3 regions of the Leifsonia sp. GW821-FHT13C09 genome follow, and region 2 is predicted to be linked to each of the others. Evidence: riboswitches for the same ligand, from Rfam matches in the RefSeq annotation. Region 2 holds a riboswitch; each other region holds the start of a gene.

Region 1 (10,115 bases), on a different contig from region 2:
GCGGCAGCTCGCGGCCGTGGACGGCCTGACTATCGGGCTGCCCGCGTTCTTCCTCGCGTTGCTCCCGAACCTGCGGCGTTACGAGCGTGGCTTCCTGGCGCGCTCGCTGCGGTTCGCGGTGCCCGCCGGGTGCGCCGTGGGCAGCATCCTCTTCGCCTTCACCCTCACCGCGACGGCCGCCGGTGTGGGAGAGGACGAGCTCCGCACCGGCGCGACGCTGTTGCTCGGCGTCGTCGGGCTGGTCGTCCTTTCCGTGCTCTCGCTCCCGCTCACCCTTCCGAAGCTGGCCGTCATCGCGGCGATGGTATCCGGGCTGATCCTTGTGTTCACGATCCCGCTCGCCCGCCGATTCCTCCTCCTCGTCGACCTGTCGCCGCCGGTCTCCCTCGCCGTCGCCATGTCCGCAGTCGCGGGCATCCTCCTCGTGATAGCGATCCGGGCGGTCCCGGCTCGCGTCGGCATTCGGGGACGGGGACGCTCTCGGCTCGGACGTTGAAAGAATTCGAGTGGGCACGTGTCACGCGGCGGTGTCACGCCGTCGGAAGCCGAGCGGGGCGAGCACGACGAGGACCACGCAGGTCCCCAGGGTGACGAGCGCGCTCGGCACATCGATGCCGTTCCGGAGCGGATCGTGGCCGGTGCACTTGAGGCCGACGCGGCCGGTCGTCGCACCAGAGCCAGGGCGAAGGCGCCGAAGACCAGTCCCAGCAGCCCGACATGCGCCATCGCGCCCGCGATGTTCCCCGCGGGGAGCCGCATGTCCAAAAACCCCCGGATTCCGCTTATGACCGGGGGTTTTTCTTGGTGGCTCCGACCGGCATCGATCCGGTGACCTTTCGATTTTCAGTCGAAATCCTAGGACCTAATATGACCCCGTAGGAGCAAAAACCGTTGATTTTCCGCGGGTTTGTTATCTCCCGTGATCTCATTAGACCCCATGTGATCTCACTCAGTTGTAGTCAAAATGTAGTCACGCGGCTGCGGCGGGCTCGGCGTTCTAAAGTATGAAACAGTGCATGGATCATGCGTAGTCCCATGAATAAGGGAGTGCGGTCCAGTTGTTGTTCGGCCAGGCTAGAGCTATGCCGTTTGCTCTCCCCGACGACGCATTCAACAGCGTCGCATTCGCTGACCTCGATACGCTCACGGATCGCGAGCTACATGACCTCAACGCGGCGTTGATGGGCTCCTCGGATGTGAGCCGGGCCGAACAGTGGCGATCGCGGATCTCAGACATCCTCGTCAGCCGGATATGAATGCGGTGTCGCGGATTCCACAAGCCCCGGGCTTGACGGCGTGTGCATCAGGACGTTGTATCTCGCTCCGGATCTTCGGCGTCGCGCGTAGTTAGCGGATGTCGAAAGGCCTCTCTCGCGAGTGATTCCACATACGCCTCCGGTGTCATTCCTCGATCCGCGGAGCGGGTCAAGAGCGCTATGAAATCGTCGTGCTTGAACGTCAGTGTGAGCTCCCCCGAGTAGCTGCGCTGCAAAAACATGGCGGCCGCTTTCCCGTTGTGGTGAATACGCGAAACCCCGAATTGGGATTTCAATCCAAACTTTAGACCGAATGCGAAGTCGCCACCACGGTCGTTTCACGCCGTGGAGTTCACCGTGAGCTGCCCGTGCCAGCGATAGACGGGTCGTATCGGATCGTTCAGCGCGAGGATGTAGTGATCTCGTACGCGAGATCTCCCGACCGCGGGGAGGTCGACGGACTGCGGTAACCGGCCGTCGACGAGTTCTACCCGACGTGAGATCGCACCACTGGAGGAGCGGAAGATCGATCCCTGGTGAGTCGTCTCGGATCCTCGGTCATGCCATCAAAATACGCTCCGACGAGCGGGTTTGCACCGGGGATGCGCCCTGGGGATGCCGGCCGGCCCGTGTCGGGTTGAGACGTATCCGAGCCGAATGCGTTTCCACGGCGGCCGGGCATCCCTGGGTGATCACCAGACTAAGGGTTGACGGGTCGTGTCCTCAGTATGGAGGACACAATCCCGTCAATTCTTGACGGGTTCCGGTGCCGTGCGGAGCTGCTTCCAGGCGTGGCTGAAGTGGTTGAGCGGGCCCGGGCCGTGGCCAACGTCCAGGTCGTCTGCGGACTGGAGGCTGGCTGTCAGCCATTCCTTGGAGACGTTCAGCGCGGTTCCCCAATCGTCGAGGCGTGCGCGGTTCGTGGCGAGCGCCGCCGACAGTGAGCAACCGGTGCCGTGTGTGTTCGCCGTGGCGACGCGCGGGGTGGTGGTCCGGGTGACGGGTCGGCCGGTGCCGAGCGTGTCGTGGGCGTCGACGAGTGCGTCGGGGGAGGTGGGCCCGCCGAGGTGGCCGCCGGTGACGAGGACGGCGACCGCGAAGTGTTCGGAAAGCCGCTGGGCCTGCGCGATCGCGGCCTCCAATGTCGACGCGCGTGGTTCGCCAGTGAGGACGGCAAGTTCGTCGAGATTGGGTGTGACGACGCTGCACAGCGGGAGGAGGTCGCGGAGGGCGTGAGGGATGTCGTCGCGACCCAGCGTGCCGCCGGTGCTGGCTTTGAGGACGGGGTCGAGCACCACGATCGGCGGCGCTGTCTTCGCCAACCAGGTCACGACCACCAGTGCGTTCTCGGCGGTCCCGAGCATCCCGATCTTGACGGCGTCGATGGTGACGTCGTCGCTGACCACGTCGAGTTGCTCGGCGAGGAACGCCGCGGGTGGGGTGTGGATGCTGCGGACTTCGGTGGTGTTCTGGGCGACGAGGGCGGTGATGACGGCCATGCCGTAGCCGCCGTTGGCGGCGATGCTTTTGAGGTCGGCGTGGATGCCGGCGCCGCCGGTGGGGTCGGTGCCGGCGATGCTGAGCACGCGGGGGATGGGGTGCTCGCCGGGGGTCATGGCGCGACGTTAGCAGGTCCGGTTCGACGGGTTCCGGGATCGTGCGCTATGGTCGGTGCATCCACACGGGGGCCCTCGCAAGGGCTGAGATCGGGCTGACGCGGCCTGCGACCGTTCGAACCTGTCCGGGTAATGCCGGCGAAGGAAGTAGGAGTCTCCTCGATGGATTCTGTCGTATCTGCACGCACTCTGGCCTACCTGCACGACACGGAGCACGACCTTCATGTGCCGGTCTCCCGGATCGGGTTGGACCCGTCGCCGGACGGGACGGCCAACGCGCCGGTGACGGTGTATCGGACCGAGGGGCCGGGCAGCGACCCGGTGGTCGGGTTGCCGCCGCTGCGCGAGGGCTGGATCGTCGGCCGCGACGACACGGAGGTCTACGAGGGTCGCGAGCGCAACCTCCAGGACGACGGCCGGTCGGCGATGCGCCGGGGTGAGGCGTCAGCGGAGTGGCGTGGTGCGAAGCCGCCGGTGCGGCGGGGGCTGCCGGGGCGCACGATCACGCAGATGCGCTACGCCCGCGATGGGGTGATCACCCCGGAGATGCGGTTCGTCGCGCTGCGGGAGAACTGCGATGTCGAGCTGGTGCGGTCGGAGGTCGCGGCGGGCCGGGCGATCATCCCGAACAACGTGAATCACCCGGAGTCGGAGCCGATGATCATCGGCAAGGCGTTCCTGGTGAAGATCAACGCGAACATCGGCAACTCGGCGGTGACGAGCTCGATCGCCGAGGAGGTCTCCAAGCTGCAGTGGGCCACCATGTGGGGTGCGGACACGGTGATGGACCTCTCCACCGGCGATGACATCCACACGACCCGGGAGTGGATCATCCGCAACTCCCCGGTCCCGATCGGCACGGTGCCGATCTACCAGGCGCTGGAGAAGGTGAACGGGGATGCGTCGGCGCTGACCTGGGAGGTGTACCGGGACACGGTCATCGAGCAGTGCGAGCAGGGTGTGGACTACATGACCGTCCACGCCGGCGTGCTGCTGCGCTATGTGCCGTTGACGGCGGAGCGGGTGACGGGGATCGTCTCACGTGGCGGGTCGATCATGGCCGGTTGGTGCCTGGCCCACCACCAGGAGAACTTCCTCTACACGCACTTCGACGAGCTGTGCGAGATCTTCGTCCGGTACGACGTCGCGTTCTCCCTCGGCGACGGGCTGCGGCCGGGCTCGATCGCGGACGCGAACGACGCCGCCCAGTTCGCCGAGCTGGACACCCTCGCCGAGCTGACCAAGCGGGCCTGGCAGTACGACGTGCAGGTCATGGTGGAAGGCCCCGGGCACGTGCCGTTCCACCTGGTGCGGGAGAACGTGGAACGCCAGCAGGAGCTCTGTGACGGCGCCCCGTTTTACACGCTCGGCCCGTTGGTGACCGACGTCGCCCCCGGCTACGACCACATCACCTCCGCGATCGGGGCGACCGAGATCGCCCGTTATGGCACCGCGATGCTCTGCTATGTCACCCCGAAGGAGCACCTGGGCCTGCCGGACCGGGACGACGTGAAGACCGGCGTGATCACTTACAAGATCGCCGCCCACGCCGCCGACCTCGCCAAGGGCCACCCGGGCGCGCAGGCGCGGGACGACGCGCTGTCGAAAGCACGGTTCGAGTTCCGCTGGCGCGACCAGTTCGCACTGTCGCTGGACCCGGTCACGGCAGAGGCGTTCCACGACGAGACCCTGCCGGCCGAGCCGGCGAAGACGGCGCACTTCTGCTCGATGTGCGGGCCGAAGTTCTGCTCGATGCGGATCTCCCAGGACATCCGCGACCAGTTCGGCGGCGTCACCGAGCAGCAGCGGGTCGCCGGGATGGCGGCGAAGTCCGCGGAGTTCGCGGAGGCCGGTGGGAAGGTCTACCTCCCCGCACCCACCTCCACCCGGCCCTAGCCGTGGTGCGCGAGGACCGGGAGCGCCGCGCGCAAACGCCCGGCGCTGCCCGCGGGGGCAGCCGACTCGGTGATCGCCCGCACCACGACCACACGCTCAGCCCCGGCGGCGACGACCTCCTCGATGGTGGTCTCGTCGATGCCGCCGATCGCGAACCACGGCCGGGCCGAGGCAGAATCGGCCGCGTAGCGGACCAGGTCGAGGCCGACCCCGGCGCGGCCGGGCTTCGTCGGCGTCGCCCAGACCGGGCCGACGCAGAAATAGTCCAGGTCATCAGCGGCGATCGCGGCATCGATCTGCTCGACGCTGTGGGTGGAGAGCCCGATCGCCGTCTGCGCGCCGACAACGGTCCGGGCGACCGGGACGGGCAGGTCCTTCTGGCCGAGGTGCAGTACCGGGGCCTGGGCGACCAGGGCGATGTCGGCGCGGTCGTTGACCGACCAGAGCTTCCCGTGCCGGGCGGCGACCTCGGCGAGGACGGTGAGGACGTCGAGCTCCTCGCCGCCCTCGAGGGTCTTGTCCCGCAACTGGATGATGTCGACCCCTCCGGAGAACGCGGCGCCCACGAAGTCGGCGAAGTCGCCCTGACGGGTGCGGGCATCGGTGCAGAGGTAGAGCTGTGCGGCGGCGAGGGACATGAGGTCAGCGTAGCCGGGGCCGCGAGCCGCTCCGACCGGACCGTCGTCGACGTAGCGGTCGTCGGCGGCGGGATCATCGGCCTGGCCATCGCCTGGCGGATCGCCCGGTCCGGCCGCAACGTCCGGTTATTCGACCCGGCGCCGGCCCGCGGCGCCACCTTCGCCGCGGCCGGGATGCTCGCCCCGGTGAGCGAGTACCACTACCAGGAGGACGCCCTCCTCCCGCTCATGCTCGCCTCGGCCGCCCGGTACCCGGAGTTCATCCGCGAGCTCTCCCCGAACGGCGAACCGACCGGGTATCTGCCGACGGAGACCCTGCTGGTGGGGGTCGATGCCGGCGACCGGCAGGCGTTGGCCGGCCTCCATTCCGCCCACCGTCGCTGGAACCTCGACGTCCAGAGGCTGACGACAGGCGCCGCCCGAGCGCAGGAGCCCCTGCTCGGCCCACGCGTGACGTCCGCCTACATTGTCGGCGGCGACCATCAGGTCGACCCGCGCACCCTCGCAGCCCGCCTGGTCGACGATCTGATCCGAACCGGCCGCGGCGTCATCGTGCGAGAGAGGGTGGTCGGGCTGCTCCACGCGGATTCGGCAGACCCGGACTCGCGCGTGACCGGCGTGCGGACCGAGAACGAGGAGGTCTCGGCGGAGGAGGTCGTCCTCGCCAACGGCCTCGGCGCAAACGAGCTCGAAGCCCTTCCGGGCGGATTGCACCTCCCGCTGCGACCGGTGTTCGGTGACATCCTGCGGTTACGTGTTCCGGTCGCCCTCCAGCCGCTGCTCTCGGCCACCGTGCGCGGCCTCGTCCACGGCGAGAGCGTCTACCTCGTCCCACGCTCCGACGGAACGCTCGTCATCGGAGCGACGCAGCGCGAGGACGGGATGCCCGGAGTCTCCGCCGGCGCCGTCCATCGCCTCCTGCGCGATGCGCAGGAGCTCCTGCCTGCCGTGGCCGACCTGGAACTGGTCGAAGCGACCGCGCGAGCCCGCCCGGCGACACCGGACAACGCCCCCCTGCTCGGCCGGATGACCGGACCAGACGGCGCCGATGTGCCGGGACTGATCGTCGCCACTGGATTCTTCCGCCACGGCGTCCTGCTCGCCCCGATCGCCGCCGACATCTGCCTCCACCTCATCAACGGGGAGCACGACCCGCGTTGGGACGACATCCGTCCCGACCGATTCGCGACTCGAAACAGCCCCAGGACCATCGCAGGAAGGATCCGCGCATGATCACGATCACCGTCAACGGCCAGCCGCAGGAGAGAGAGGTGACACTGTCGGTCGCGGACCTCGTCGAGGAACGCACCGGCATCCGGGTCGGCGCTGGGGGAGCGACCTCCGGCGCAGCGCCACTCGGCATCGCCGTCGCGGTCAACTCCGCCGTCATTCCGCGCAGCGGCTGGGCGGGCGAAGAGCTCGCCGACGGAGACATCATCGAGATCGTCAGCGCGACCCAGGGAGGATGACCATGCTCACGGAAACGATCGGCCCGGACGCGGCCCCGGAGACCGAGAACCTCCCCGCCGACATTCTCCGAATCGATGGCGTGGAGTTCACGTCCCGCCTGATCATGGGCACCGGCGGCGCCCCGAGCCATGCCGGTCTCGGCGCGGCACTGACCGCCTCCGGCACGCAGCTGACCACCGTGGCGATGCGCCGGCATGACCCCTCCGCCGAGGGCTCCCTGTTCCGCCTGATCGCCGACAAAGGCATCCGACTTCTGCCGAACACCGCCGGCTGCCTGACCGCCCGGGAGGCCGTCCTCACCGCTGAACTCGCCAGGGAAGCGCTCGCGACCGATTGGATCAAACTGGAGGTGATCGCGGACGAGGACACCCTCCTGCCCGACGGCGCCGAGCTGGCCTCCGCCACCGAGGAACTCGTCCAGCGCGGCTTCACCGTGTTCGCCTACACCAACGACGACCCCGCTCTGGCACGCCGGCTCGAGGACCTCGGCGCCGCAGCGGTCATGCCCCTCGGCGCGCCCATCGGCACCGGCCTCGGCATCCTCAATCCGCACAACATCGCACTGATCGTCGAGCGCGCGAACGTCCCGATCGTCCTCGACGCCGGCATCGGCACCGCCTCCGACGCAGCCCTGGCGATGGAGCTCGGCTGCGACGCCGTCCTGCTGGCCACCGCCGTCACCCGCGCCCAGGACCCCGTCGGCATGGCCACCGCCTTCCGCCACGCCGTGATCGCAGGCCGGCTCGCCGCCCTCTCCGGGCGTATCCCCCGCCGCACCAGAGCGCTCGCCTCCTCGTCGATGGAAGGCCGACCCGACCTGTGACCGCAACGACCGACCGCGACAGCATGACGCCCCTCGTCGAACCCGCATCCGAACTGGAGGCCGACGAATACGACCGGTATTCGAGGCACATCCTGCTGCCCGAGATCGCAGTCCTCGGCCAGCGCAGACTGAAGAACGCTCGCGTGTTCGTCATCGGCGCCGGAGGACTCGGCTCCTCCGTCCTCCTCTACTTGGCTGCCGCCGGCGTGGGAACACTCGGCATCATCGACGACGACCGCGTCGAGACGAGCAACCTCCAGCGCCAGGTCATCCACAGCGCCGACGACGTCCACCGCCTCAAAGTCGACTCCGCACGCGACACGATCGCAGCGCTCAACCCGCTCGTCCGGGTCGAGACCTACCCATTCCGTCTGACGGCCGCGAACGCGCGAGCGCTGTTCGAGCAGTACGACCTCGTCATCGACGGAGCCGACAACTTCGCGACCCGATACCTCGTGTCCGACGCTGCGGAGATCACCGGGAAGCCCTGCGTGTGGGGCTCCATCCTCCGATTCGAAGCGCAGGTCAGCGTCTTCTGGAGCGCGCACGGCCCCACCTACCGCGACCTCTTCCCCGACTCGCCGCCACCCGAGTCAGCACCGTCGTGCGGGGAAGCAGGCGTCTTCGGCATGCTCTGCGGCGTCGCGGGGTCGATGATGGCCGCCGAGGCCGTCAAGCTCATCACGGGTACCGGGCGATCCCTACTGGGACGGCTCGCCACCTTCGACCTCAAGGACGCCTCCTGGCGGGAACTCCACGTTGTCAGAGACCCCGCACGACACGTCCCCGCGCGTCTGGCCGACGACCCCGACTCGTGCAACCCCGAAGTCGTAGCCGACCATGACGTGGACTCGATCACCGTCCCGGAACTCGAGCACCTGCTTCGGGAACGCTCTGGTGGGAGGTCGGAGTTCGAGCTCGTCGACGTGCGAGAACAGGACGAGTGGGTCGCCGGACACATCCCCGAGTCGCGGCTGGTGCCGCTCAGCCGCCTCAGGCGAAACGCTGCCATCGACGGCACACCGTTCGAACGACGCATCGTCCTCTACTGCAAAGCAGGGCCGCGAGCCCGCACAGCGCAATCGATTCTCGGAGCTGCCGGTTACGCGGACGTCATTGTCGTGACGGGAGGGTTCGACGAATGGGCACGAAGACTGGTGCATGGAACGTGGTGACGATGGCGTCGGGCGGGCCGGTGTTCCGGGACGAGACACGGCCGCGCCGAACAATGGCGGTCACAGAGTTCCGACATCCTCGTCAGCCGGATTTGATAATCTGCTGAACCTCTAGCCGTCGGGTCGGTCGTGGTGGCGAAACGATGATGGCCGCCTCTCGAGGCGGCCATCGCAATCGACGCAGGGAACTAGCGAGCGGGACGTGCAGCTCGAGCTGTCGTGATCGCAGTTCGAGCGAACTGGTTGCTGAACGTCTCTGCTTGGACCTTGACCCAGTTGTCATTGACTGCGAACGCCCAGAACAACAGCAACGCAATGTGGCCGAGAACGACGACGAGACCTACGAGTGGGACGGAGGTGAAGAACAGCACGACGGCGTTGACCGCCAATCCAGCGAGTATGACTCCGACCGCAACACCCTTCACGGCACGGGTGTTTCTTCGGAAGCCGTACCGAGCGTTCTCGTGTCGGACGAGGGACGCGTCTATCCCATCCCGGCGGATCACACTGATCGCCAGATCGATTGCCCCGCGGTACCGGGTGTCTGCCTGCTCTGGGTTGGAAGTCTCCTCCGCAGCGGTGGGGAGATCCTCACCGGTCAGCTGGCAGATCGCTTCGCGCAGCCGTCGACGCGATTCGGTGTCCCCGCTGTCGCGGTGACGCAGCGCCCGCGTCGTCGGCAGCCCATCCCACTCGGAGACGAGGCGCTCCTGCAGAAGTCGCCCTCTGCCTCGGACGAGTTCGTTCGCGACGGAGATGATGCCGACGACACCGAGGGCCGGGATGCTAATCCCGACCCACGGCGTGTTGACGAGGTAGAGGACGAATAGCAGCAGCGGCAACATCAGCACCACTGCTGGCGCAGTCCTCGCCTGCAGGGTGTAGCTGTCGAAGCCGCTAATCGTCTTCCTCCAGGGGGCCAATCCCGGTGATCGGACCCCAGCCGTCCCGCTTCGTTCCGGGCGACCAGTAGGCGATGGTCTTCCCCTCGGTGACATACACTCCCGCGCCACGTCGTCCCAGCGCGTTGGTGACCTTCGGTGAGGGTGCTTCTCGGAGTTCTTCGCGCTGCTGATGTAGGCGTCGGTCTTCCGGAACCCGTGGTCGATCGGTCCGAGAATCCGGTCGAGGATGTCCGGGCCGACGTTGCGATGGCTTCCGTGGTGAGGTGCCTGGAACAAGTCGAGCGGGTATGCGCTGAATGCTCCGACGTGTGCCTCATACTCGTCCGCTGCCGCCTC
Region 2 (10,115 bases):
AAGCGCAGAGGGCACGAAGGCGATATCGAGCTGGAAGACGTGCAGCGAGAATGCCGGAATCGTTTTGGATCCCGCTGACGGCTTCCCTGTCGAGGAGTACAAGCGGCAGGGGAAGCAGGCCGAGATCGGAGCGTACGTGACACATGCGGAGTGCGCGCGAAGCACCGACGCCATCCAGACGGTCTACGATCTTCGCGCCCGCTACGAGCTGGCGCTGATGGACGAGCAGCAGGAGCAGATCGCCACCTTCACGAAGCGGCAAGCTGCAGTGGCGAAGACGCTCGACGACGCCACCTCTGAAGGATGAGCGAGTTCCAGGGTCGATCCTCATCCGCCGAGACGGAGATGGAGGAGGCGACGCCCGCTCCGATCCCGCGGATCCGGCACGCGCGCAGATTGTTCGGTTTCGTCGCTGCCGTGGTGATCGTGGGGGCTACCGCGTTCGTCGCGGGTGCGTTCGTCCACCTGCCGGAAGAGTCCGCATTGAAGCACGTCGACGCGACGATCGACGTCTGGGCGAAGGCGCAGGAGCGGTCCGTTTACGAGGGCTTCTCGCTTCCGGCCGCCATCGGCGCAGCCGCCGAAGTGGACGTCATCGTCACAGAGGCGTCCCCTCACACCACGAAGCCCGCTGAGAGCGCTCAGAAATCCGGTGACTCCGGTGCAGGGCCCAGCAGCGAGCAGACGACCGCCGAGAAGGGCCCTTCCGACACGTCGAGCGCAGCGCGGACGACGGGGACGATGGCGGCGGACCGCGTGGTCGTGTCCGTCCAAGGCACAACCGCCGGAGCAGCTCTCGCGTACGGGCAGTTTCTGGCCGAGGTCTCCGGGCGGCCCGTCTTCTCCTGGCCCTCAGCAGCGCCGTTGTATCGCAACCTCGTCGTCGGCATGAGCGGGAGCGATGTGCGTGGCATCCAGACGACGCTGAAGATGCTCGAACTCTCCGACGATGAGCCAGACGGAGTATTCGGAGGGCGGACACTGCGGGCGTTGTCCGACCTCTACGCGCGAGCGGGCCACGAGCTTCCCGTTATCCAGGGCGATCAACGCGGGCTGTCGTGGCGAGAGTTCGCGGCGATTCCCGGGCTGCCCGCCACCGTGATCGCGACGGCCGATTCGGGTTCAGTGCTATCCCCGGAGAATCCTCTGCTCACAGTCCGGTCGACGACGCCGACGTTGACCGCGATGGCCTCGGTCCGTGACATTCCCGAGCTCCAGCCGGGCGCGGAGGTCGGAGTCTCCGTCGATGGCAAGCCGGCCATGAAGACGACAGTCAACGCGGTCGGGGAATTCACCACTGATGATGACACGAACCGCGCCGGCTACCCGCTGAGCCTCGTCTTTCCCGCGGAACTCGGAGCCGTGGCCCCCGGCACCTCTGCCGTCCTGCGTCGATGGGACCAGCAGCCTCCGGCGGTCTCGGTGCCCGCGACCGCGATCCGCCAGGACGCCGACGGCCCATACGTGCTGACAAGGCCTGTGCCCGGCTCGGCGGAGGGAGCGCCGACGCGACTCGCGGTGCGTGTGACGGCGCAGGCGGACGGTTGGGTCGCGATCGAGAGAGAGACCGCCCTCGCGCCGGGCACCGAGGTGCTGGTCTCCCGGAGGGCATCCCGTGGGTGAGGGTGATCAGGGCGCTCCGCCACTGCTCGCCTTGAAGAGCGTGTCCCGCACATACGGTCATGGCGCTGGGGCGACCCGGTCCCTCCGCGCGGTGACGTTGACGATTCGCGCGGGTGAGTTCGTGGCGATCGTCGGGCCGTCCGGGGCCGGCAAGTCGACACTTCTGAATATCCTCGGCCTCCTCGACCGGCCTTCCGAGGGCAGCTATGTCTTCGACGGCATGGAGACGAAGGGCATGCCGGAGAGGATGCGCGACCGGGTTCGCAACGAGCGCATCGGGTTCGTCTTTCAAGACTCGCACATGCTCCTCGACGACACAGCGGCCGGCAACGCGGCGCTGGCGTTGGAGGTGGGCGGAGTGTCCATGCCGGAGCGACGACGTCGGGTGGGGCGCGCGCTCTCGGCCGTCGGCGTCAAGCACCGGCAAACGGAGCTCACGTCGACGCTATCGGGCGGTGAGCGGCAGCGCGTCGCCATAGCTCGTGCGATCGCGACAGAGCCGTCGCTCATCCTCGCGGACGAGCCGACCGGCGCCTTGGACTCCGCCAACACGCAGAATGTCATCGGCCGCCTGCGCCTCCTCAACGCCCGCGGAACGACGATCGTCGTGATCACGCATGACCCCGAGGTCGCGGCGGCGGCGCAGCGCCGAATCGAGATCGTCGACGGGGTCGTGCGCGACGACGGCACCGAGGGGATCGCGAGCGTTCCGTTGATGAGCGCCGACAGTCGTGCGACAGTCAGCAGGTGGCCACATCGGCTCCGGCGTTCTGTAGTCGGCGAGCTTCCTGCTGCCCTCGGAGGACTGGCGGGCAACCTTGGTCGCACCCTGCTTCTGCTCCTCGCCTTCTCGCTCGGAGCCGGTGGGCTCGTCGCTTCCGTCGGCATCAGCCAGAGCGCGGCGGCGCAGATTGCAGATCGCCTGACGGCTGCAAGCCTGGACGAGGTGACCGTGCGATTCAACGCCGGAAATCTTTTCGAACCCGATTTCTATGGTCCGGACTCTGTCGTGCGTGCGGCCCTCCGGGAGCTCCCTCATGTCGAAGGAACCGGCTTCGTCGCCCGTGTTCCCAAGGCGGTCGCACCCCTTCGACTTCTGCCGGCTTCGGTACCCGGTGACACCTTCGGTGGCACAGTGCTCGTTGCCGACACGTCATTCCTCGGCCTCCTGCACGCGTCGACCGATCCGGGTAATGCTGCCGGGCTGCTGGACAACCCATGGGACGGCGCTGTGGCGATCGTCGGCCGAAGCGCGGCGAAACGTCTCGGGGTCTCGACCATCGGGCCGGGGTCCCTCCTCTGGCTCGGAGACCGAACGGTCGATGTCATCGGGCTAATCGAGGACCCCGGTCGCGACGCGCGACTCTCGGATGCTGTCGTGGTGTCGTCTGCATCGGTCGCGGGGCTGACGCTCGACGACCCCCGCCTGGTCGTGCGTACAGAACCGGGCTTCCCCGCGGCGGTCGCTGAAGCTGCTCCCCTCGCAGTCCGCCCCGACAAGCTCTCCGAGGTGCACGTCGACACGGTCGCCGATCTTCGGAACCTGCAGAAGGGCGTCGGAGCTGATCTCGCCGCCCTGGTGGGCACCGTCTCGGTACTCCTGCTCGTTCTTGCCGTATTGATGTCCGCCGTGGCGATGTTCATGTCGGTTCAGGCCAGAGCTGCGCAGATCGCATTGCGTCGGGCGGTGGGCGCGAGCCGAGGGTCCATCGCCCGGCTGTTCCTTTTCGAAGGGGCGATCCTGGGGGCCGCGGGCGGAGTCGCGGGTGCGGCGCTCGGACTCTGCGCGGTGGTGCTGTTCTGTCAGGTTCAACGATGGGTTCCGACGCTGGACCCCTCCATTGCCGTCGTCGGGACGGTGGCAGGGGCCGTGTCGGGCCTGCTTTCTGCGGTGTACCCGGCCATCGTGGCGGCCCGCCAGGATCCCGCCAAGGCTATTCGCGGATAGCGCGCGTCCACGGCTCGCCCGCCGCAGATAACGCACTGCTGGAGATCACCGGCTGCTCTTACAATGACGGCATGTTCGTCGAGGGCACCCTTCGATGGCAGGTCACCGAGGACTGCCCCTGGGACCTGCTGATCGCGCTCGCGCTGCGCGATCTCGTGGGCCTCGACAACACCCTGGAGCCCGCCCTCCCGCGGGTGTCGCCGGCGATCGTGCCCGCCTTGCACGGGACGCCAGACCGGAGCGGCGGCGCACCGGGCGTCGCCGCGATGGGCGTGCTGGAGACCCAGTGGCGCGCCCTGTTCGAGCGCGCCGCCGACCGGGAGCACCGCCCGATCGGGCCGCTGCTCCAGCCCCCGCACTTCGCCGCGCTCGACCGCGCGATCGAGCTCCAGGATGTCGTGCTCGCCCAGCACGAGACGGCGGCGCGCTGGGCGCGGGAGCGTCGGGCCGAGTACGCGCGCGCGAGCATCGAGCATCACGCGGCGCGCGCCGCCGACATCGTGGACGTGGTCCACGAGCGGGAGCACGACCTGCGACGCCAGGCCGGGTACTTCCGGCTGGACATCGACGTGCTCCCGCTCGCGGAGCGCGGGGCGTGGATCGTCGGACCGCACACCGTGGTGGTCAGCACCTCGCTGCGCGACGACTCGCGGGCGTTCCGGGAGTGGTTCCGGCCGCTCGTCGCCGCGCTGGTGTGACCTGGGCCGGGTGCCTAGGCCACGCGGCTGGGCGGGGAGGTCGTCTCCGCCGGGTCGGTGACCGCGACATCCCCGACCGCCTCGTCGATCCGCGCCAGCACGTCGCCGCTCAGCCGGACTCCCGCCGCCTTCACGTTGGAGGCGACCTGCTCCGGCCGGGACGCGCCGACGATCGCACCCGACACGTTCGGGTTCTGCAGCACCCACGCGATGGCGAGCTGCGCCATCGTCGCACCGAGCTCGTCCGCGATCGGCTTCAGCCGCTGCACGGCGGTCAGCACGTCGTCGCGCAGGAAGCCCTTGATCGCGTTCGCTCCGCCCTTGTCGTCGGCTGCGCGGCTGCCCTCGGGGAGCGGTGCGCCGGGGAGGTACTTGCCGGTGAGCACGCCCTGGGCGACGGGCGACCAGACGATCTGCGAGATGCCGAGCTCGGCCGACGCAGGCACGACCTCCTTCTCGATGACCCGCCAGAGCATCGAGTACTGCGGCTGGTTGGAGATGAGCTGGAAGCCCAGCTCCTTCGCGAGCGCGTGCCCCGCGCGGAGCTGATCTGCCGTCCACTCGCTGACGCCGATGTAGAGCGCCTTGCCCTGCCGGACGATGTCGGCGAACGCCTGCATCGTCTCCTCGAGCGGCGTCTCGTAGTCGTAGCGGTGCGCCTGGTAGAGGTCGACGTAGTCGGTGCCGAGCCGGGTGAGCGAGCCGTCGATCGACTCCAGGATGTGCTTGCGCGAGAGCCCGGTGTCGTTGTGCCCCTTGGGGCCGGTCGGCCAGTAGACCTTGGTGAAGATCTCCAGCGACTGCCGGCGCTGGCCCTTCAGGGCGTCGCCGAGGACCTGCTCGGCTGCGGTGTTCGCGTACGCGTCCGCGGTGTCGAAGGTGCTGATGCCCGCGTCGAGGGCGGCGTGGACGCACTGCGTCGCCGTCTCGTTCTCGACCTGGGAGGCGTGCGTGAGCCAGTTGCCGTAGATGATCTCCGAGATCTTGAGACCGCTGGCGCCGAGGTATCTGAATTCCATGCCTCCACGCTAGTCCCGCACTCCGGCCGGCGCGGTCCGGATGTCGTGGCCGGATGGGAGGATGGAGGTCGTGGGAGGTGTGAGCGGTGGGTAAGACGGACGGCAGCGACCGGCGGGTGACTACTGCCGACGTCGACGACGCCGACGCCACGATCCTGCACGTCGACATGGACGCCTTCTTCGCCTCCGTGGAGCTGCTCGACCGCCCCGACGCGCGCGGCAAGCCCGCCATCGTCGGCCACGCCGGCGGCCGCGGGGTGGTCACGAGCGCCACCTACGAGGCGCGCCGGTTCGGTGTGCGCAGCGCCATGCCGGTCTCCCAGGCGCTCCGGCTGTGCCCGACCGCGATCATCCTGCCGCCGCACTACGAGAAGTACACCGAGTACTCCGGCAAGGTGATGGACATCTTCCACGAGGTGACGCCGCTGGTGGAGCCGCTCAGCATCGATGAGGCGTTCCTCGACGTCGCCGGCGCGCGCCGGCTCCTCGGGTCGCCGCGGCGCATCGCCGAGCTCATCCGCTCGCGCGTGCGCGAGGAGACCGGCCTCACCTGCTCGGTCGGCGTCGCCGGCACGAAATTCATGGCCAAGCTCGCCTCCGGCCACGCCAAGCCGGACGGGATGCTCGTCATCCCGCCGGCCGACGCGGTCGCCTACCTCCGCCCGCTGCCGGTCGGCGCGCTCTGGGGCGTCGGCGCCAGCACCCAGGCGTCCCTGGAGCGGATGGGTATGCGGACGGTCGCCGACCTCGCCGACGCCCCGCTGACCGTCCTGCAGCGCGCCGTCGGCGACGCGACCGCCCACCGGCTGCACGAGCTCGCCAACGGGCACGACCCGCGGCGGATCGTCACCGCCTCCCGCGAGAAGAGCATCGGGCACGAGAACACCTTCTCGGTCGACGTGGAGGACGCCGACACGCTGCGCCGCGAGCTGCTGCGGCTCTCCGGCCGGGTCGGCGAGCGCCTGCGCAAGCACGGCATGGTGGGCCGCACCATCGCGATCAAGGTGCGCTTCTCCGACTTCCGCACGATCACCCGCTCGCGGACGCTCGCCGAGCCGACCAACGTCGGCCGGCGGCTGTTCGAGGAGGCCTGGGACGTCTTCGAGGCGCTCGACCTGCACCTGAAGGACACCCCGATCCGGCTGATCGGCGTGCGCGCAGAGCAGCTGGCCGACGCGGGCGGCGACGCGCTCGCGCTCTGGGACCCGGACGAGGAGTGGCGGGAGGCCGAGCGCACGCTCGACGCCGTCAGCGCGCGTTTCGGGCGCGGCAGCATCGGGCCGGCCTCGCTGGTCCGGCGTGCGCGCGACGCCGAGCAGGCCGAGCGCGACGGCCGCAACCCGCGCTGGCTGAGCGACTGACCCGTCCGAGCGACTGGCCCTCCACGCATGGGCCCAGGGCAGAATCGCCCTGGTCACGCCGGGGGCCGCCCGGTACGGTGAACGCATGACGAACCTCAGCCTCAAGCTCGCCGAGACGATGAGCTCCTCCGGAATCAAGTCGGTCTACGGCGAGCCGATCGTCGTCGACGGCACCACGATTGTCCCCGTCGCCGCGGTGCAGTTCGGGTTCGGCGCCGGCGAAGGCCCGGGCGAAGAGTCCGCGCCGGGAGGGGCGGGCGGCGGCGGCATCGCCGTCCCGTTCGGGGCGTACATCAGCGACGAGACCGGCGTGCGGTTCCGTCCGAACCTGATCACGCTGCTGGCGGTCGCCATCCCGTTCCTCTGGGTGGCCGGCCATGCCTGGGCGCGCGTCATCCGCGCGCTCAAGCGATAGCGCGCACACGCGGCCTCCCGGCGGTCTACACTGAACTCCTGAACACGGGAGTCCGGTGAGCCGGGCTGAGAGGAAGCTTCTCCAAGTTTCGACCGTCGAACCTGATCTGGGTCATGCCAGCGCAGGGAGGCCATCTCACATCCCGTGCCCTCATTTCTGAACAGAAAGGGCACGAACAGTGCACGCAACCATTTCGTCCGTCTCCGCGCCGTCCAAGCGCGTCCTCCGCTGGCGGGTCGTCGACATCGTCGTCGCCAGCGTCGTCGCCGTCGCAGCCGGCGTCGTCTTCTGGGTCTGGGGTCAGGCCTACAACCCGATTTCCGGGCCGGTCACCGCCGTGCTCCCGGGCTTCCAGGGCATCCTGAACGGCCCGTGGCTGTTCGCCGGCGTGCTGGTCGCGCTGATCGTCCGCAAGCCCGGCGCCGCCCTCTACGGCGAGATCGTCGCGGCCGTCGTCTCCATGCTGATCGGCACGCAGTGGGGCTTCGCCACGCTGCTGTCCGGCGTGGTGCAGGGCCTCGGCGCGGAGATCGTCTTCGCGATCTTCCTCTACGCCCGCTGGAACCTGGTGACCGCCCTGATCGCGGGCGCGGGCACCGGTATCGCCGAGTCCATCCTCGACCTGATCTACTCGTATCCCGGCTCCACGCCGCAGTTCGCGATCGTCTACACGATCACGACGACCGTCTCCGGCGTCGTCGTCGCGGGCCTCGGTTCGTGGCTGCTGGTCAAGGCGATCGCCCGAACCGGGGCGCTCAACCGGTTCGCCGCGGGCCGCGAGGTCACGGGGCGGGTCTAGGCGGCGGCCGGGAGGCTGTCATGCCGGAGCTGAGTCCGGCCGGTTCTGCGCCGGCCCCGGTCGCCGTCAGCGTCGGTGACTGGGGCTGGCGGCACGCCGGTCGCAAGGCCTGGGCGGTCCGCGGGCTGAGCCTGTCGATCGAGCCGGGGGAGCGGGTGCTGCTGCTCGGCGCGTCCGGCGCCGGCAAGTCCACCCTGCTCGCCGGGCTCGCCGGCGTGCTGGGCGGTGACGACGACGGCGAGGCGGAGGGCGATGTCCGCGTCGGCGGCCGGCCTCCCGCGGAGGCGCGCGGCTCCTCCGGGCTGCTGCTGCAGGACCCGGACGCGCAGGTGATCCTCGCCCGCGTGGGCGACGACGTGGCCTTCGCGTGCGAGAACCTCGGTGTGCCGCGCGACGAGCTGTGGGCGCGCGTGCGCTGGTCGCTGGAGGCGGTCGGGCTCGACCTCCCGCTCGACCGCTCGACCGCGCAGCTCTCCGGCGGTCAGAAGCAGCGGCTCGCACTGGCGGGCCTGCTCGCGATGCGACCGGGGCTGCTGCTGCTGGACGAGCCGACCGCGAATCTCGACCCGGACGCCGCACGCGAGGTCAGGGACGCCGTTTCCGCCGTGCTCGGGAGGACCGGCGCGACGCTGATCGTCGTGGAGCACCGGGTGGCCGTCTGGCGGGAGCTGGTCGACCGGGTCGTCGTCCTCGACGCCGCGGGCGGCGTCCTCGCCGACGGGGCGCCGGAGACGGTCCTCGCCGACACGGCGGGCCGGTTGCGGGAGGCCGGCGTCTGGCTGCCCGACGAGCCGGTGCCCGCCGCGCGCCCGGTCGCGCCGGGCGCGCCGCTGCTCGAGGCCCGGACCCTCGCCGTGGGTCGGCCCCCGCTGTTCGCCGGCCGTCGTGCGCGCAAGCGCGCCGAGCGCGGCGGCGACCTGCTCGCGCACGCGCTCCCGTTCCGGGCGGACGTGGCGATAGCCGAAGGCTCCGCCCTGGCGCTCACCGGGACGAGCGGGGTCGGCAAGTCGACGCTCGCGCTCACGCTGGGCGGCCTGATGCCGGCTCTGGGCGGAACCCTCGCCGCCGCACCGGCGCTCGCGGCTGGCGCGTCCGGCGATCCCGCGGCCTGGCGCTCGCGCGAGCTGCTGACCCGCATCGGGACCGTCTTCCAGAACCCCGAGCACCAGTTCATCGCCTCCACCGTGCGCGACGAGCTCGCCGCAGGGCCCCGCGCGCTCGGGCTCCCGCCGGAGGAGCCCGCCGCACGCACCGAGGAGCTTCTGGACGCGCTCGGCCTCACCACGCTCGCGGACGCGAATCCTTTCACGCTCTCCGGTGGCCAGAAGCGTCGCCTCTCGGTCGCGACCGCGCTGGCCACGCGCCCGCGCCTCCTCGTCCTGGACGAGCCGACCTACGGCCAGGACGCGAACACCTGGCGGCGGCTCGTGGAGCTGATCGCCGGTCTGCGCGACGCGGGCCACGCCGTCGTCGCCGCCACCCATGACGCCGAGTTCGCCGCGGCGGTCGGCGCCACTGAACTGCGGCTCGGCGCCCGGCGGGAGGCGGTCGCGTGACCATCGCCGAACCCGTCCGCAGCGGACCGCTCGCCACCCTCAACCCGGTGTCCAAGCTCGGCGCCGCGCTGATCGTCACCGCCGTCCTGCTGGTCTCCATCGACCCGGTGTCGGCCGGTGTGGCCCTGGGGCTGGAGCTCATCCTGCTCTGCTTCGCGGGCATCCCGGCGCGCGTGCTGGTCGCCCGCACGTCGCCGATCCTGATCGCCGCGCCGCTCGCGGGGCTGACGACCGTGCTGTACGGCCGCACGTCCGGGACCGTGTACCTGCACTGGTGGGCGGTCGAAGTCAGCGACGGCTCCCTCCAGCTCGGACTCGCGACCTTCCTGCGGGTGCTCGCGATCGGGCTGCCCGCCGTACTGCTGTTCGTGACCATCGACCCCACCGACCTCGCCGACGGACTGGCCCAGCTCCTGAGGCTGCCCGCCCGCTTCGTACTTGGCGGTCTCGCCGGCCTCCGGCTGGTGGGCCTTTTCGTGGACGACTGGCGCGCCCTCACGCTCGCGAGGAGGGCCCGCGGAGTGGCCGAGTCCGGAGCGCTGCGGCGCTTCCTCGGGCAGTCCTTCTCGCTGTTCGTGCTCTCCATCCGCCGCGGGTCCAAGCTCGCGACGGCGATGGAGGCGCGCGGCTTCGGGGCGCCGGTCGCCCGCACGTGGGCACGGCCGTCGGTGTTCCGCGGGCGAGACTGGGTGACGC
Region 3 (10,115 bases), on a different contig from region 2:
TGACGCCGCCCGCGGGTACGGTCCCTGATGTGACCCACAGCCCCGTCGACATCGCTCTCGCCGGCGAAGAGGACGCCGATCGGTCGCGCGCCGCCTTCCCGCAGTGGGGCTGGCTGGTCGCCGTGGTGCTCATCTTCGCCGCGTCGGTGCTGGGCGTCCGGCTGGCGCCGCCCGGCAGCCAGGTCGCGATCTGGTGGCCCGCCGCCGGCCTCTCGGTGCTGCTCGTCCTGCTCGTGCGCGGTCGGAGGGAGCGGGGGTGGGCGCTGGGCGCGATCTTCGTGGTCACGGCTCTGGCGAACGCCGCGGCCGGGCGACCGGTCCTGATCTCGTCCGCCTTCGGACTGGCGAACACCGTCGAAGCGCTGGTGGTCTTCGTGATCCTGGCGCGGCTGGGCGGCCCCGGGTTCCGGTTGCGCGATCTCGACTCCGCGCTGAAGTTCGCCGCCGCCGTGGTCGCCGGCGCGATCGCGATCGGCGTGCTGGCCGCCGCGGCCGTCGCCGTATTCGAGGGCGGCGACTTCTTCCCCACGGCGGCGTTCGTCGCCGCCTCGCACGCGGCTGCCGTGTTCATGATCGCCCCGTTCGGGCTGCTCCCGGCAGCCCTCCCGGTGCGCGCGACCGTCCTGGAGATGATGGTTCAGGGCGTCGCGCTCGCGGCCGTGATCGTCGTCGTCTTCCACCCCGGCACGAGTCTCCCGCTCGCGTTCCTGCCGTACCCGGTGCTCTCCTGGGCGGCCTTCCGGTTCCCCATCCGCGTGGTGGTCACCGAGACCCTGCTGGCGTCGGCGGCGATCCTCGGGCTCACGATCGCCGGCGGCGGCCCGTTCAACGACGCCGCCCTGGAATTCGCGCAGCGGGCGGCGCTCGCGGAGACCTTCCTGGTCACCTTCTCCGGTTTCGCGATCGTCCTGGCGGCAGCCCAGTACGAGCTGCGGGCGACCTCCCGGCAGCTTCTCGCCACCACCCGGCTCCTCTCCGGCAGCGCGGTCGAGTCCTCGATCGGACTGCTGATCGCGGAGCGCTCCCGGGACGACGAACTGCGCGTGATCTGGAGCAACCCCACCGCTGACGCCCTGCTGCCTGCGGGAAGCGGCCGGCGATGGGCGGGCGAGCTGGCCACCGCCGCCCGCACCGCCCTCGCGGACGGGATCGCCGTCACGGTGAGCGAGGACCCGCGCACGCTCACCGTGGCGGCGAACGGCATCCCGGACGAGCCCGACCGGTTCGCCGTCCAGTTCGTCGACGTGACCGACACGCTCCGGATGCAGGCGGCGACGCTCGCCGCCGAACGCGAACAGGAGGCGGCGCGCACGACCCGCATCGACCTGGAGCGGCAGCGCGAGGACTTCGTCGCGACGACGAGCCACGAGCTGCGCACTCCGATCACCAGCATCGTCGGGTTCTGCGAGCTGCTCGCCGAGTCGGACGCGCTCGGCGACCAGGAGAAGGCCTGGGTGGAGGTGATCGACCGGAACGCGGTCCGGCTGTCCTCCCTGGTCGAGGACCTCCTGACCCTGGGCGAGCCGTCGGTGCGGCGGGCCGGTTCCGCGGCCGAGGCCGATGTGGACGCCCAGATCGGCGACGTGGTGCGGGCGTCGAGCGTGATCGCCTCGAAGAAGCGCATCGAGCTGTCCACGGCGGGCCGCGCCGGCTTCGCCCGGGCGGAGCCGCGCGATGTGGGCCGCATCCTCACCAACCTGGTCGCCAACGCCGTCAAGTTCACGCCGGAGGGCGGCAGCGTGACGGTCACCGCGTCCGCCGACGACGCGACGGTCACGGTCGTCGTTGCGGACACCGGGCCGGGGATGAGCGAGGAGACCCTCGCGCACGCCTTCGACCGGTTCTACCGCGCGCCCGGCATGGAGCGCGACGCCGTCCCGGGGACGGGGCTCGGACTCGCGATCGTCGCGGAGCTGGTCGAGCGCAACGGCGGCTCGGTGCGGCTCGAGTCCCCGGCGACCGGGGGCACCCGGGCAACCGTCGAGCTGCCGAGGAGTGTGCCGCCGGCGCAGTGAGGGTCAGCGGGCCGCCGCCGGTGTCCGCTCGCTCGGTACCTCCAGCGGCGCGGCCGTGGCGTCGAGCACCGTGCTCAGGTCCACGCCGGGCGCCAGCTCGACGAGCCGGAGGCCGTCGGCCGTCACGTCGATGACGGCGAGGTCCGTGATGATGCGGTCGACCACCCCGCGTCCGGTCAGCGGCAGCGTGCACTCCGGCACGATCTTCGGGCTGCCGTCCTTCGCGACGTGCTCCATCAGCACGATGACGCGGCCCGCGCCGTGCACGAGGTCCATCGCGCCTCCCGGGCCCTTGACCATCCGGCCCGGGATCATCCAGTTGGCCAGGTCGCCGCCCGCGGACACCTGCATCGCGCCGAGCACCGCCACGTCGATCTTGCCGCCGCGGATCATCCCGAAGCTGAGCGCCGAGTCGAAGAAGGCGGCGCCGGGGATGGTGGTGACGGCCTCCTTGCCGGCGTTGATGAGATCGGGGTCGACCGCGCCGGCGTCGGGGTAGGGCCCGGTGCCGAGGATGCCGTTCTCCGACTGGAGCACGACCGACCGCCCGGCCGGGAGGTGGTTGGGGATGAGGGTGGGCAGGCCGATGCCCAGGTTCACGTAGGCGCCGTCCGACAGCTCGAGGGCGGCGCGCGCGGCCAGCTGCTCGCGGGTCAGCGGCATCTCAGGCCCCCGCCCCCGCGACGGTGAGCCGCTCGACGCGCTTCTCGACCTCCCCGACCTCCAGCACCCGGTGCACGTAGACGCCGGGCAGGTGGATGTCGTCGGGCGCCAGCTCGCCGGGCTCGACCAGCCGCTCCACCTGGGCGACGCACATCCGCCCGGCCATCGCGGCCAGCGGGGAGAAGTTGCGCGCGGAGGCGTGGAAGCGCAGGTTCCCGGCCCGGTCGCCGACCTCGGCGTGCACGAGCGCGAAGTCGGTGCGGATGGCCTCCTCCAGCACGAACTCCTCGCGGACGCCGCCGACCTCGAACGTCTGCACCTGCTTGGGCTGGGACGCCACCGCGACCGAGCCGTCCGGCGCGTAGCGGCGGGGGAGACCGCCCTCGGCCACCAGCGTGCCCACGCCCGTGCGCGTGAAGAATGCGGCGATCCCCGAGCCCCCGGCGCGCAGCTTCTCGGCGAGCGTGCCCTGCGGGGTCAGCACCAGCTCCAGCTCGCCGCTGAGGTACTGGCGCTCGAACTCGCGGTTCTCGCCCACGTACGAGGAGGTCATCGTGCGGATGCGCCGGGCGGCGAGCAGCACGCCGAGGCCCCAGTCGTCGACGCCGCAGTTGTTGCTGACCACCGAGAGGTCGTCCACGCCGGCGGCGAGCAGCGCGTCGATGAGCGCCATCGGGACGCCGCACAGCCCGAACCCGCCGACCGCGAGGGAGGCGCCGCTCGGGATGTCGGCGACGGCCTCCGCCGCCGACCTGACCGTCTTGTCGATTCCCGCCGCGATCATCGGGCGCTCCACCCGCCGTCCATCGTGTAGCTCGCGCCGGAGACCATCCCCGCGTCGGGTCCGGCGAGCCAGAGTGCGAGGCTTGCGACCTCGTGCGGCTCGACCAGCCGTTTCACGGCCGACTCGGCGAGCAGCACCTGGGAGAGCACCTCGTCCTCGCCGATGCCGTTGAGGCGGGCCTGGTCCGCGATCTGCTTCTCCACGAGGGGGGAGCGCACGTAGCCCGGGTCGATGCAGTTGCTCGTCACGCCGTGTTCGCCGCCCTCCAGCGCGGTCACCTTGGACAGGCCCTCCAGGCCGTGCTTGGCCGAGACGTAGGCCGCCTTGTACTTCGAGGCGCGCAGGCCGTGCACGCTGGACAGGTTGATCACGCGCCCGAAGCCGCGCTCGTACATCCCGGGCAGCGCGGCTCGGATGAGCAGGAACGGCGCCTCCAGCATGAGCCGGAGGATCAGCGAGAACCGCTCAGGGTCGAACTCCTCGATCGGGCTCACGTGCTGGATGCCCGCGTTGTTGACGAGGATGTCGGTGTCCAGCCGGAGGCCGGCGAGCGCGCCGGTGTCAGCGAGGTCGACCTTCCAGCTCTCGCCGCCGATCTCGGCGGCGACGCGGGAGGCCGCGTCGCCGTCGATGTCGGCCACGGTGACGTGCGCGCCTGCGGCGGCGAACGCGCGGGCGCAGGCTGCGCCGATTCCGCTCGCGCCGCCGGTGACGAGTGCGCGGCGTCCCTGGAACGGGCTCATGGTGGTGCCTTTCGGTGGGGGTGGATCGTGGTCAGCGCGCGACGGAGGGCGCGGCGCTGGGGACGCCGCGGGCGGCGTCGGCCTGGTCGACGGCCTCCAGCGAGATGCCCTTCGTCTCGCGCAGCGTGAACACGGCCACCAGCGTCACGACGCAGGCGATCACGATGTAGACGGCCACCGGCAGCCAGCTGTGGTAGTCCTTCAGCCAGGCCGTCGCCAGGATCGGCGCGAGCGAGCCGGCCACGATGGACACCACCTGCGAGCCGAGGGAGACCCCCGAGTAGCGCATCCGGGTCGGGAACAGCTCCGCCATGATGGCCGGCTGCGGCGCGTACATGAAGGCGTGGAATACGAGGCCGATGGTCACCGCGAGCACGATGAGCGGCGGGTTGAGCGTGTCGAACAGCGGGAAGGCGAAGAACGCCCAGGTGGCGCTGAGCACCGCGCCGATCAGGTACACGGGCTTGCGTCCCACCCGGTCGCTGAGGCGGCCGACCTGCGGGATGACCAGGAAGTGGACGACGTGCGCGACCAGCAGGGCGAGCAGCAGCTGCCCGGTGTTGTAGTCGTGCGCGGCCTTGAGGTAGACGATCGTGAAGCTGACCACGATGTAGTAGAAGATGTTCTCCGCGAAGCGCAGGCCCATCGCCTTCAGTACGCCGCCGGGGTAGCGCTTGAGCACCTGGCCCACGCCGTAGCCGGAGCGCTGCTCGTTCTCGGCCTTCGCCCGCGCCTCGATGAAGATCGGCGCCTCGCTGACGCGGGTGCGGATGTAGAAGCCCACGAGGACGATCACGGCGGACAGCCAGAACGCGATCCGCCAGCCCCAGCTGAGGAACGCCTCCGGGGACATCACCCACGACGAGATGAGGAGCACGAGGGTCGCGAGGAGGTTGCCGACGGGGACGGCGGCCTGCGGCCAGCTCGCCCAGAACCCGCGGGTGCGGTCGGGGCTCTGCTCGGCCACCAGCAGCACCGCGCCGCCCCACTCGCCGCCCAGCGCGAAGCCCTGGATGAACCGCAGCGCGACGAGCAGTGCGGGCGCCCAGTAGCCGACGCTCGCGAAACCGGGCAGGCAGCCCATCAGGAACGTGGCGACGCCGACGATGATGATGGTCGCCTGCAGCGTGGGCTTCCGGCCGAACCGGTCGCCGATCTGCCCGAAGACGATGCCGCCGAGCGGGCGGGCGATGAAGCCGACAGCGTAGGTGACGAAGGCGGCGATGACCCCGTCCAGCGGACTGCCGGTGGCGGGGAAGAAGAATGTGCCGAAGACCAGGCTCGCGGCGGTGGCGTAGAGGAAGAACTCATACCATTCGACGACGGTGCCGGCCATCGACGCGGCGACGATCGTCTTGAGGGTGCGGGGACTCGCGGTGGTTTCCATACTCTCTCCTTCGATGTCGACGGTGACATCCGCGGGCCAGTCTCCCGGGGCTGGGGATGCGTATCAATGCCCAACCATGCGATCGCGGTGTGCATAATTGCACGCATGGATCTTGCACGCACGGACATTACACGCATCGACGCGTCGAAGAAGCCCAAGTCCGACGACCTGCTCGTGCTCCTCGCGGTGGCGCGGGCGGGCCGGTTCGCCCGGGCGCCGAGCAGCTCGGCGTCGACCACACCACGGTCTCCCGGCGGATCGACGCGCTCGAGGAGACCCTGGGCGGACGGCTGCTGACGCAGGCGTCCGGCGGCTGGGAGCTCACGCCGCTCGGCAGCCGCGCGGTGGACGTCGCCGGCCGCATCGAGTCGGCCGTGGCCGCGCTGACGCGACCGGAGGCGGAGGCCGACCCCATCGACGGTGTGGTGCGGATGTCGGCGACCGACGGCTTCAGCGCGTACATCGCCGCACCGGCGATCGCCGCGCTCCGGCGGCAGCATCCCGGCCTGTCGGTGGAGATCCTCACCGTCACCCGGCGGGCGCTGCAGCACCGCTCCGGGCTGGACATCGAGATCGTCGTCGGGCGGCCGGAGACCCGTCGCGCGCACACGGTCGAACTGGGCTCGTACGCGCTCGGGATGTACGCCTCCCTCGACTATCTCGAACGGAACGGCACCCCGACGACGCCGGAGGAGGTCTTCCAGCACCCGCTCGTCTACTTCATCGACTCGATCCTGCAAGTGGACGACCTCGACCTGCCGCGCCGCCTCGCCCCGCAGATGCGCGACGCGCTGACCTCGACGAACGTGTTCGTGCACGTGGAGGCCACCCGCGCGGGCGCCGGCATCGGGCTGCTGCCGTGCTTCATGGCCGACCGCCACGACGACCTGGTCCGGTTGCTGCCCGGCGAACTCCGCGCCACCCTGCCGTACTGGATGGTCGTCCACCCGGACTCGCTGCGCCATCCGGCGGTCGCCGCCGTCGCGCACGCACTCCGGGAGGAGGCACGGGACGCCGCGGAGATCCTGGCCGGCCGGGCGGCGGGTGGCGTGGTCTAGCATTGTGCTGAACGACAGGGGAGCGCCTTCAGGGCGCTGAGAGTGCGGCATGCCGCTGACCCTCGGAACCTGCTCCGGTTAGCACCGGCGAAGGGAGTCGAAATTCTCACGTCTGCAGCGCGCGACCAGTGGTGTCGTCCGTGCGACGCCCTCCTGTCGTCCCCATCGTCCATGGAACGGGAAGAGGAGAGCTCACCACGATGAGCGACACGACGACGACGACCTCCGGCACGGCAGCGCGCCCCTCCGGAGGCTACGTGCTGGCGCGCAGACCGCTCGCGCGGTGGCGGGCGATCGACCTGATCAGCGCGGCCATGATCGCCGTGGCGTTCGGGGTGGTGTTCTGGGCGTTCGACACCTTCGTCTACCCGGGCGTCACGCTGGTCACCGCCGGCTTCCCGCCCGCGGGCGAACTCGCGCTCGGCGTGTGGCTGGTCCCTGCGGTGCTCGGTGCGCTCGTCGTCCGCCGACCCGGCGCGGCGGTGCTCACCGAACTGGTCGCCGCGAACGTCGAACTGCTGCTGGGGAACCAGTGGGGCGTCGGCGTCCTCCTCTCCGGCTTCCTGCAGGGCGTCGGGGTCGAGATCGTCTTCGCGCTCCTGCTGTGGCGCTCGTTCGGCCTGGTCGCGGCGATCGGGGGCGGGATGCTCTCCGCCGCGCTGGAGATCGCCTGCTACGAGTGGTGGGCGTATGTGCCGGCCTACTCCTGGACGTGGAAGCTGGTCTACCTGGCAGCGGGGGTCCTCTCCGGCGGTGCGATCGCGGGCGTCGGCGGCTGGGCGCTCACCCGTGCGCTCGCGCGATCCGGCGCGTTGAACGCGTTCCCCGCCGGGCAGGAGCACCTCGAGCGTCGCGTCCGGAAGGCCTGAGCGATCGCGACGATGACGGGCGGGGCGCCCATCCGGTTCCGCGGCTTCACCTGGCGACCGCCCGGACGACGGGAGGACGTCTTCGCCGACTTCTCGCTGGAGATCGCACCGGGCGAGCGGGTTCTCCTGGTGGGGCCGAGCGGATGCGGGAAGTCGACGCTGCTCCGGGCGATCGCCGGATCGCTGGCCGCGCTCGACACCGCCGGCTCCGGCGACCACGACGGCGCCGTGCTCGTGGACGGGGCGGCGCCGGCCGACACGATGACCGGCCTTCTGCTGCAGGATCCCCGGGATGCGGCGGTGGCGCAGACGATCGGCCGGGACGTGGCCTTCGGACTGGAGAACGCGGGCACTCCACGCGGCGAGCTGTGGGCGGCCGTCCGGCGCTCCCTCAACGATGTCGGGCTGGCGCAGCCGCTCGGTCATCCGGTGCGGGCGCTGTCGGGCGGGGAGGCGCAGCGACTGGCCCTGGCGGGCGCACTCGTGTTCGGCCCGCGCGTCGTGCTGCTCGACGAGCCGACCGCGATGCTCGACCGGGAGGCCGCGCGCGCCGTCCGCGCGGCCGTCGCCGAAGCCGTCGCGGTTTCCGGCTCGACGCTGGTCGTCGTGGAGCACGACGCCCAGGAATGGCTACCGGTGATCGACCGCGTCGTCGCCCTCGGCGAGGACGGGACGATCGTCGCCGATGGCGACCCGCACGAGGTGTTCGTCGGCCACGGGTCGCGCCTCGCCGCGAGCGGAGTCTGGGTGCCCGGGTTCGCGGCACCCGCTCCAGCCAGGCTGGACGCCGGCCTCCTCGCGCCGCAGCTGCCGGTGCCAGCGGGCGAGGTGGCGGTGCGCGCGCGTCTCGGCACGCTCGAACTCGACGTGCGCGCGGGCGAAGTGCTCGCGCTCGTGGGCCCGAGCGGTGCCGGCAAGTCGACGCTCGGCGCCCTCCTCGCCGGACTGCGCGCGCCGGCGACGGGCAAGGTGCGGGTGGCGGCGGCGCTCGCCGTGGGCGGCGAGGAACGGCCGCACGTCTGGAGCTCGGCCCGGATCGTGCGTCGGATCGGCTGGGCGCCGCAGGACGCGGAGCTCGCCGTGCTCGGGGCGACTGTGCGGGAGGACGTCCGGCTCGGGGCGGCCCGCAGCGGCGCGAGCGCGGAGGAGGTCGACCGGCGTACGGACGAGCTCCTGGCGGCGCTCGGTCTCGGCGCGCTGGCCGACGCGGACCCGCACCGGCTCTCCGGCGGCCAGCTGCGGCGCGCAGCGATCGCGCAGGCGATCGGCGCCCGGCCGGCACTGCTCGTGCTGGACGAGCCGACGGTTGGCCAGGACCGCCTGACCTGGAGCGCCGTCGCCGGCGTCATCGCGGCCGCCCGGAGCGCCGGAGTAGCGGTCATCGTGGCCAGTCACGACAGGGAACTGATCGCGCTCGCAGACCGCATCCTCGAGCTCCGGCCCGGCGCCGCTCAGGAGCTGATCCGCCCGACCGGGACGGACACCGCGCGCTCGTTCGGTGGCGACGCAGCGGCCACTCCCGGGCGCGGCCTCGCCGCACGGTGCGGCCCGCTGTCCCTGCTGGCGGCGGCCGTGCTGCTCGTCGTGGGCGCGATCGGGGTCGTCTCGCCGGCCTCCGCGGCAGTGGGGATCGCCGGCTGGCTCGCGCTGATGCCGTTGGTGATGCGGGATGTCCGGGTTCCGGTGAGACGGCTCGTCCCCGGCCTCATCGCGGTCGCGTCCGTCGGGTTCTCGTCGTGGCTGCTGAGCCAGGGGCAGAGCCCGGAGGCCGCCCTGACGGCCGGCCTGCGCATCGCGTTCTTCGTGTTCCCGGGTGTGGCACTGGCCGGGCTCGTCCGCCCATCGGAGCTGGGCGACCATCTGGCCCAACGGCTCCGGCTGCCCGCGCGCCCGGTCGTCGCGGCGACGGCGGCGCTCCAGCAGTTCGACCGGCTGACGGCCGACTGGAGCCGGCTGCGCGGCGTCCGCCGCATCCGCGGAGTGGCGGCCGGCCGGAATCCGCTCGCCCGCGCCCGCGAACTGGCCGGGCTGACCTTCGGAGTCCTCGTGCAGTCGCTGCGCACGGCCGAGCGGATGGCGGTGGCGATGGACGCGCGCGGGTTCTCGGCCGCGCACGCGCACGGCTACCGCCGGACGTGGGCCGAGCCGGCGCCCTGGCACCGCGCCGACACGCTCCTGCTGGCCCTGGCGGCGATCGTCGCGTGCCTCCCGGCCGCCGTCGCCGTCATGTTCTGACGACGGCGGCGCACGGGATCAGACCGGCCACTCCTCGCGGCGCCAGGCGGCGTCCCAGAACATCCACTCGTACCGCGAGGCGGTCGTGAACGCCTGCCGCATCCGTGCGACGTCTGCGGGCGCGGCCGACTCGGCGGCGTCGTCCACCAAGCGGCGGGCGGTCGCAGTGGCGTCGGCGAAGGCGGGGTCGCCGTAGGTCCCGATCCAGTCGCCGTAGGGATGGCCGCCGAGGTCGCCGAGCCGCTCCGCGAGGCGACGCCCCACATCGTCGTAGATCCAGAAGCACGGCAGAACTCCGGCAACGATGACGGGGTAGGAGGCGGTCGCCGTGAGGGCGAGCAGATACGACGTGTACGCGGCG

Evidence for each region. Region 2 has a riboswitch for thiamine pyrophosphate ahead of AC1ROW_RS03185 (ECF transporter S component). Riboswitches for the same ligand answer to the same signal wherever they lie in the genome.
Region 1: it holds a riboswitch for thiamine pyrophosphate, as region 2 does, so the genes downstream of both, thiC (phosphomethylpyrimidine synthase ThiC) here and AC1ROW_RS03185 (ECF transporter S component) in region 2, are expected to answer to the same signal.
Region 3: it holds a riboswitch for thiamine pyrophosphate, as region 2 does, so the genes downstream of both, AC1ROW_RS09805 (ECF transporter S component) here and AC1ROW_RS03185 (ECF transporter S component) in region 2, are expected to answer to the same signal.

Annotation. Positions count from the first base shown of each region.
Region 1 covers NZ_JBXAPS010000002.1:1,049-11,163, reverse strand. The annotation lists gene AC1ROW_RS08190 (HAD-IC family P-type ATPase) at 1-496, shown strand, start outside; gene AC1ROW_RS08185 (hypothetical protein) at 1,083-1,256, shown strand; gene thiD (bifunctional hydroxymethylpyrimidine kinase/phosphomethylpyrimidine kinase) at 2,003-2,872, opposite strand; TPP riboswitch at 2,928-3,036, shown strand; gene thiC (phosphomethylpyrimidine synthase ThiC) at 3,035-4,768, shown strand; gene thiE (thiamine phosphate synthase) at 4,765-5,406, opposite strand; gene thiO (glycine oxidase ThiO) at 5,386-6,639, shown strand; gene thiS (sulfur carrier protein ThiS) at 6,636-6,875, shown strand; gene AC1ROW_RS08155 (thiazole synthase) at 6,878-7,699, shown strand; gene moeB (molybdopterin-synthase adenylyltransferase MoeB) at 7,723-8,874, shown strand; gene AC1ROW_RS08145 (ComEC/Rec2 family competence protein) at 9,063-10,115, opposite strand, start outside.
Region 2 covers NZ_JBXAPS010000001.1:662,578-672,692, reverse strand. The annotation lists gene AC1ROW_RS03220 (hypothetical protein) at 1-307, shown strand, start outside; gene AC1ROW_RS03215 (hypothetical protein) at 304-1,623, shown strand; gene AC1ROW_RS03210 (ABC transporter ATP-binding protein/permease) at 1,715-3,571, shown strand; gene AC1ROW_RS03205 (hypothetical protein) at 3,643-4,269, shown strand; gene AC1ROW_RS03200 (aldo/keto reductase family protein) at 4,284-5,288, opposite strand; gene AC1ROW_RS03195 (DNA polymerase IV) at 5,375-6,649, shown strand; gene AC1ROW_RS03190 (GerW family sporulation protein) at 6,735-7,064, shown strand; TPP riboswitch at 7,099-7,209, shown strand; gene AC1ROW_RS03185 (ECF transporter S component) at 7,243-7,863, shown strand; gene AC1ROW_RS03180 (ABC transporter ATP-binding protein) at 7,884-9,419, shown strand; gene AC1ROW_RS03175 (energy-coupling factor transporter transmembrane component T family protein) at 9,416-10,115, shown strand, end outside.
Region 3 covers NZ_JBXAPS010000002.1:357,768-367,882, reverse strand. The annotation lists gene AC1ROW_RS09835 (ATP-binding protein) at 30-2,015, shown strand; gene AC1ROW_RS09830 (3-oxoacid CoA-transferase subunit B) at 2,019-2,678, opposite strand; gene AC1ROW_RS09825 (CoA transferase subunit A) at 2,680-3,462, opposite strand; gene AC1ROW_RS09820 (3-hydroxybutyrate dehydrogenase) at 3,459-4,205, opposite strand; gene AC1ROW_RS09815 (MFS transporter) at 4,237-5,592, opposite strand; partial or broken gene AC1ROW_RS09810 (LysR family transcriptional regulator) at 5,698-6,650, shown strand; TPP riboswitch at 6,657-6,763, shown strand; gene AC1ROW_RS09805 (ECF transporter S component) at 6,851-7,519, shown strand; gene AC1ROW_RS09800 (ATP-binding cassette domain-containing protein) at 7,532-9,754, shown strand; gene AC1ROW_RS09795 (TenA family protein) at 9,773-10,115, opposite strand, start outside.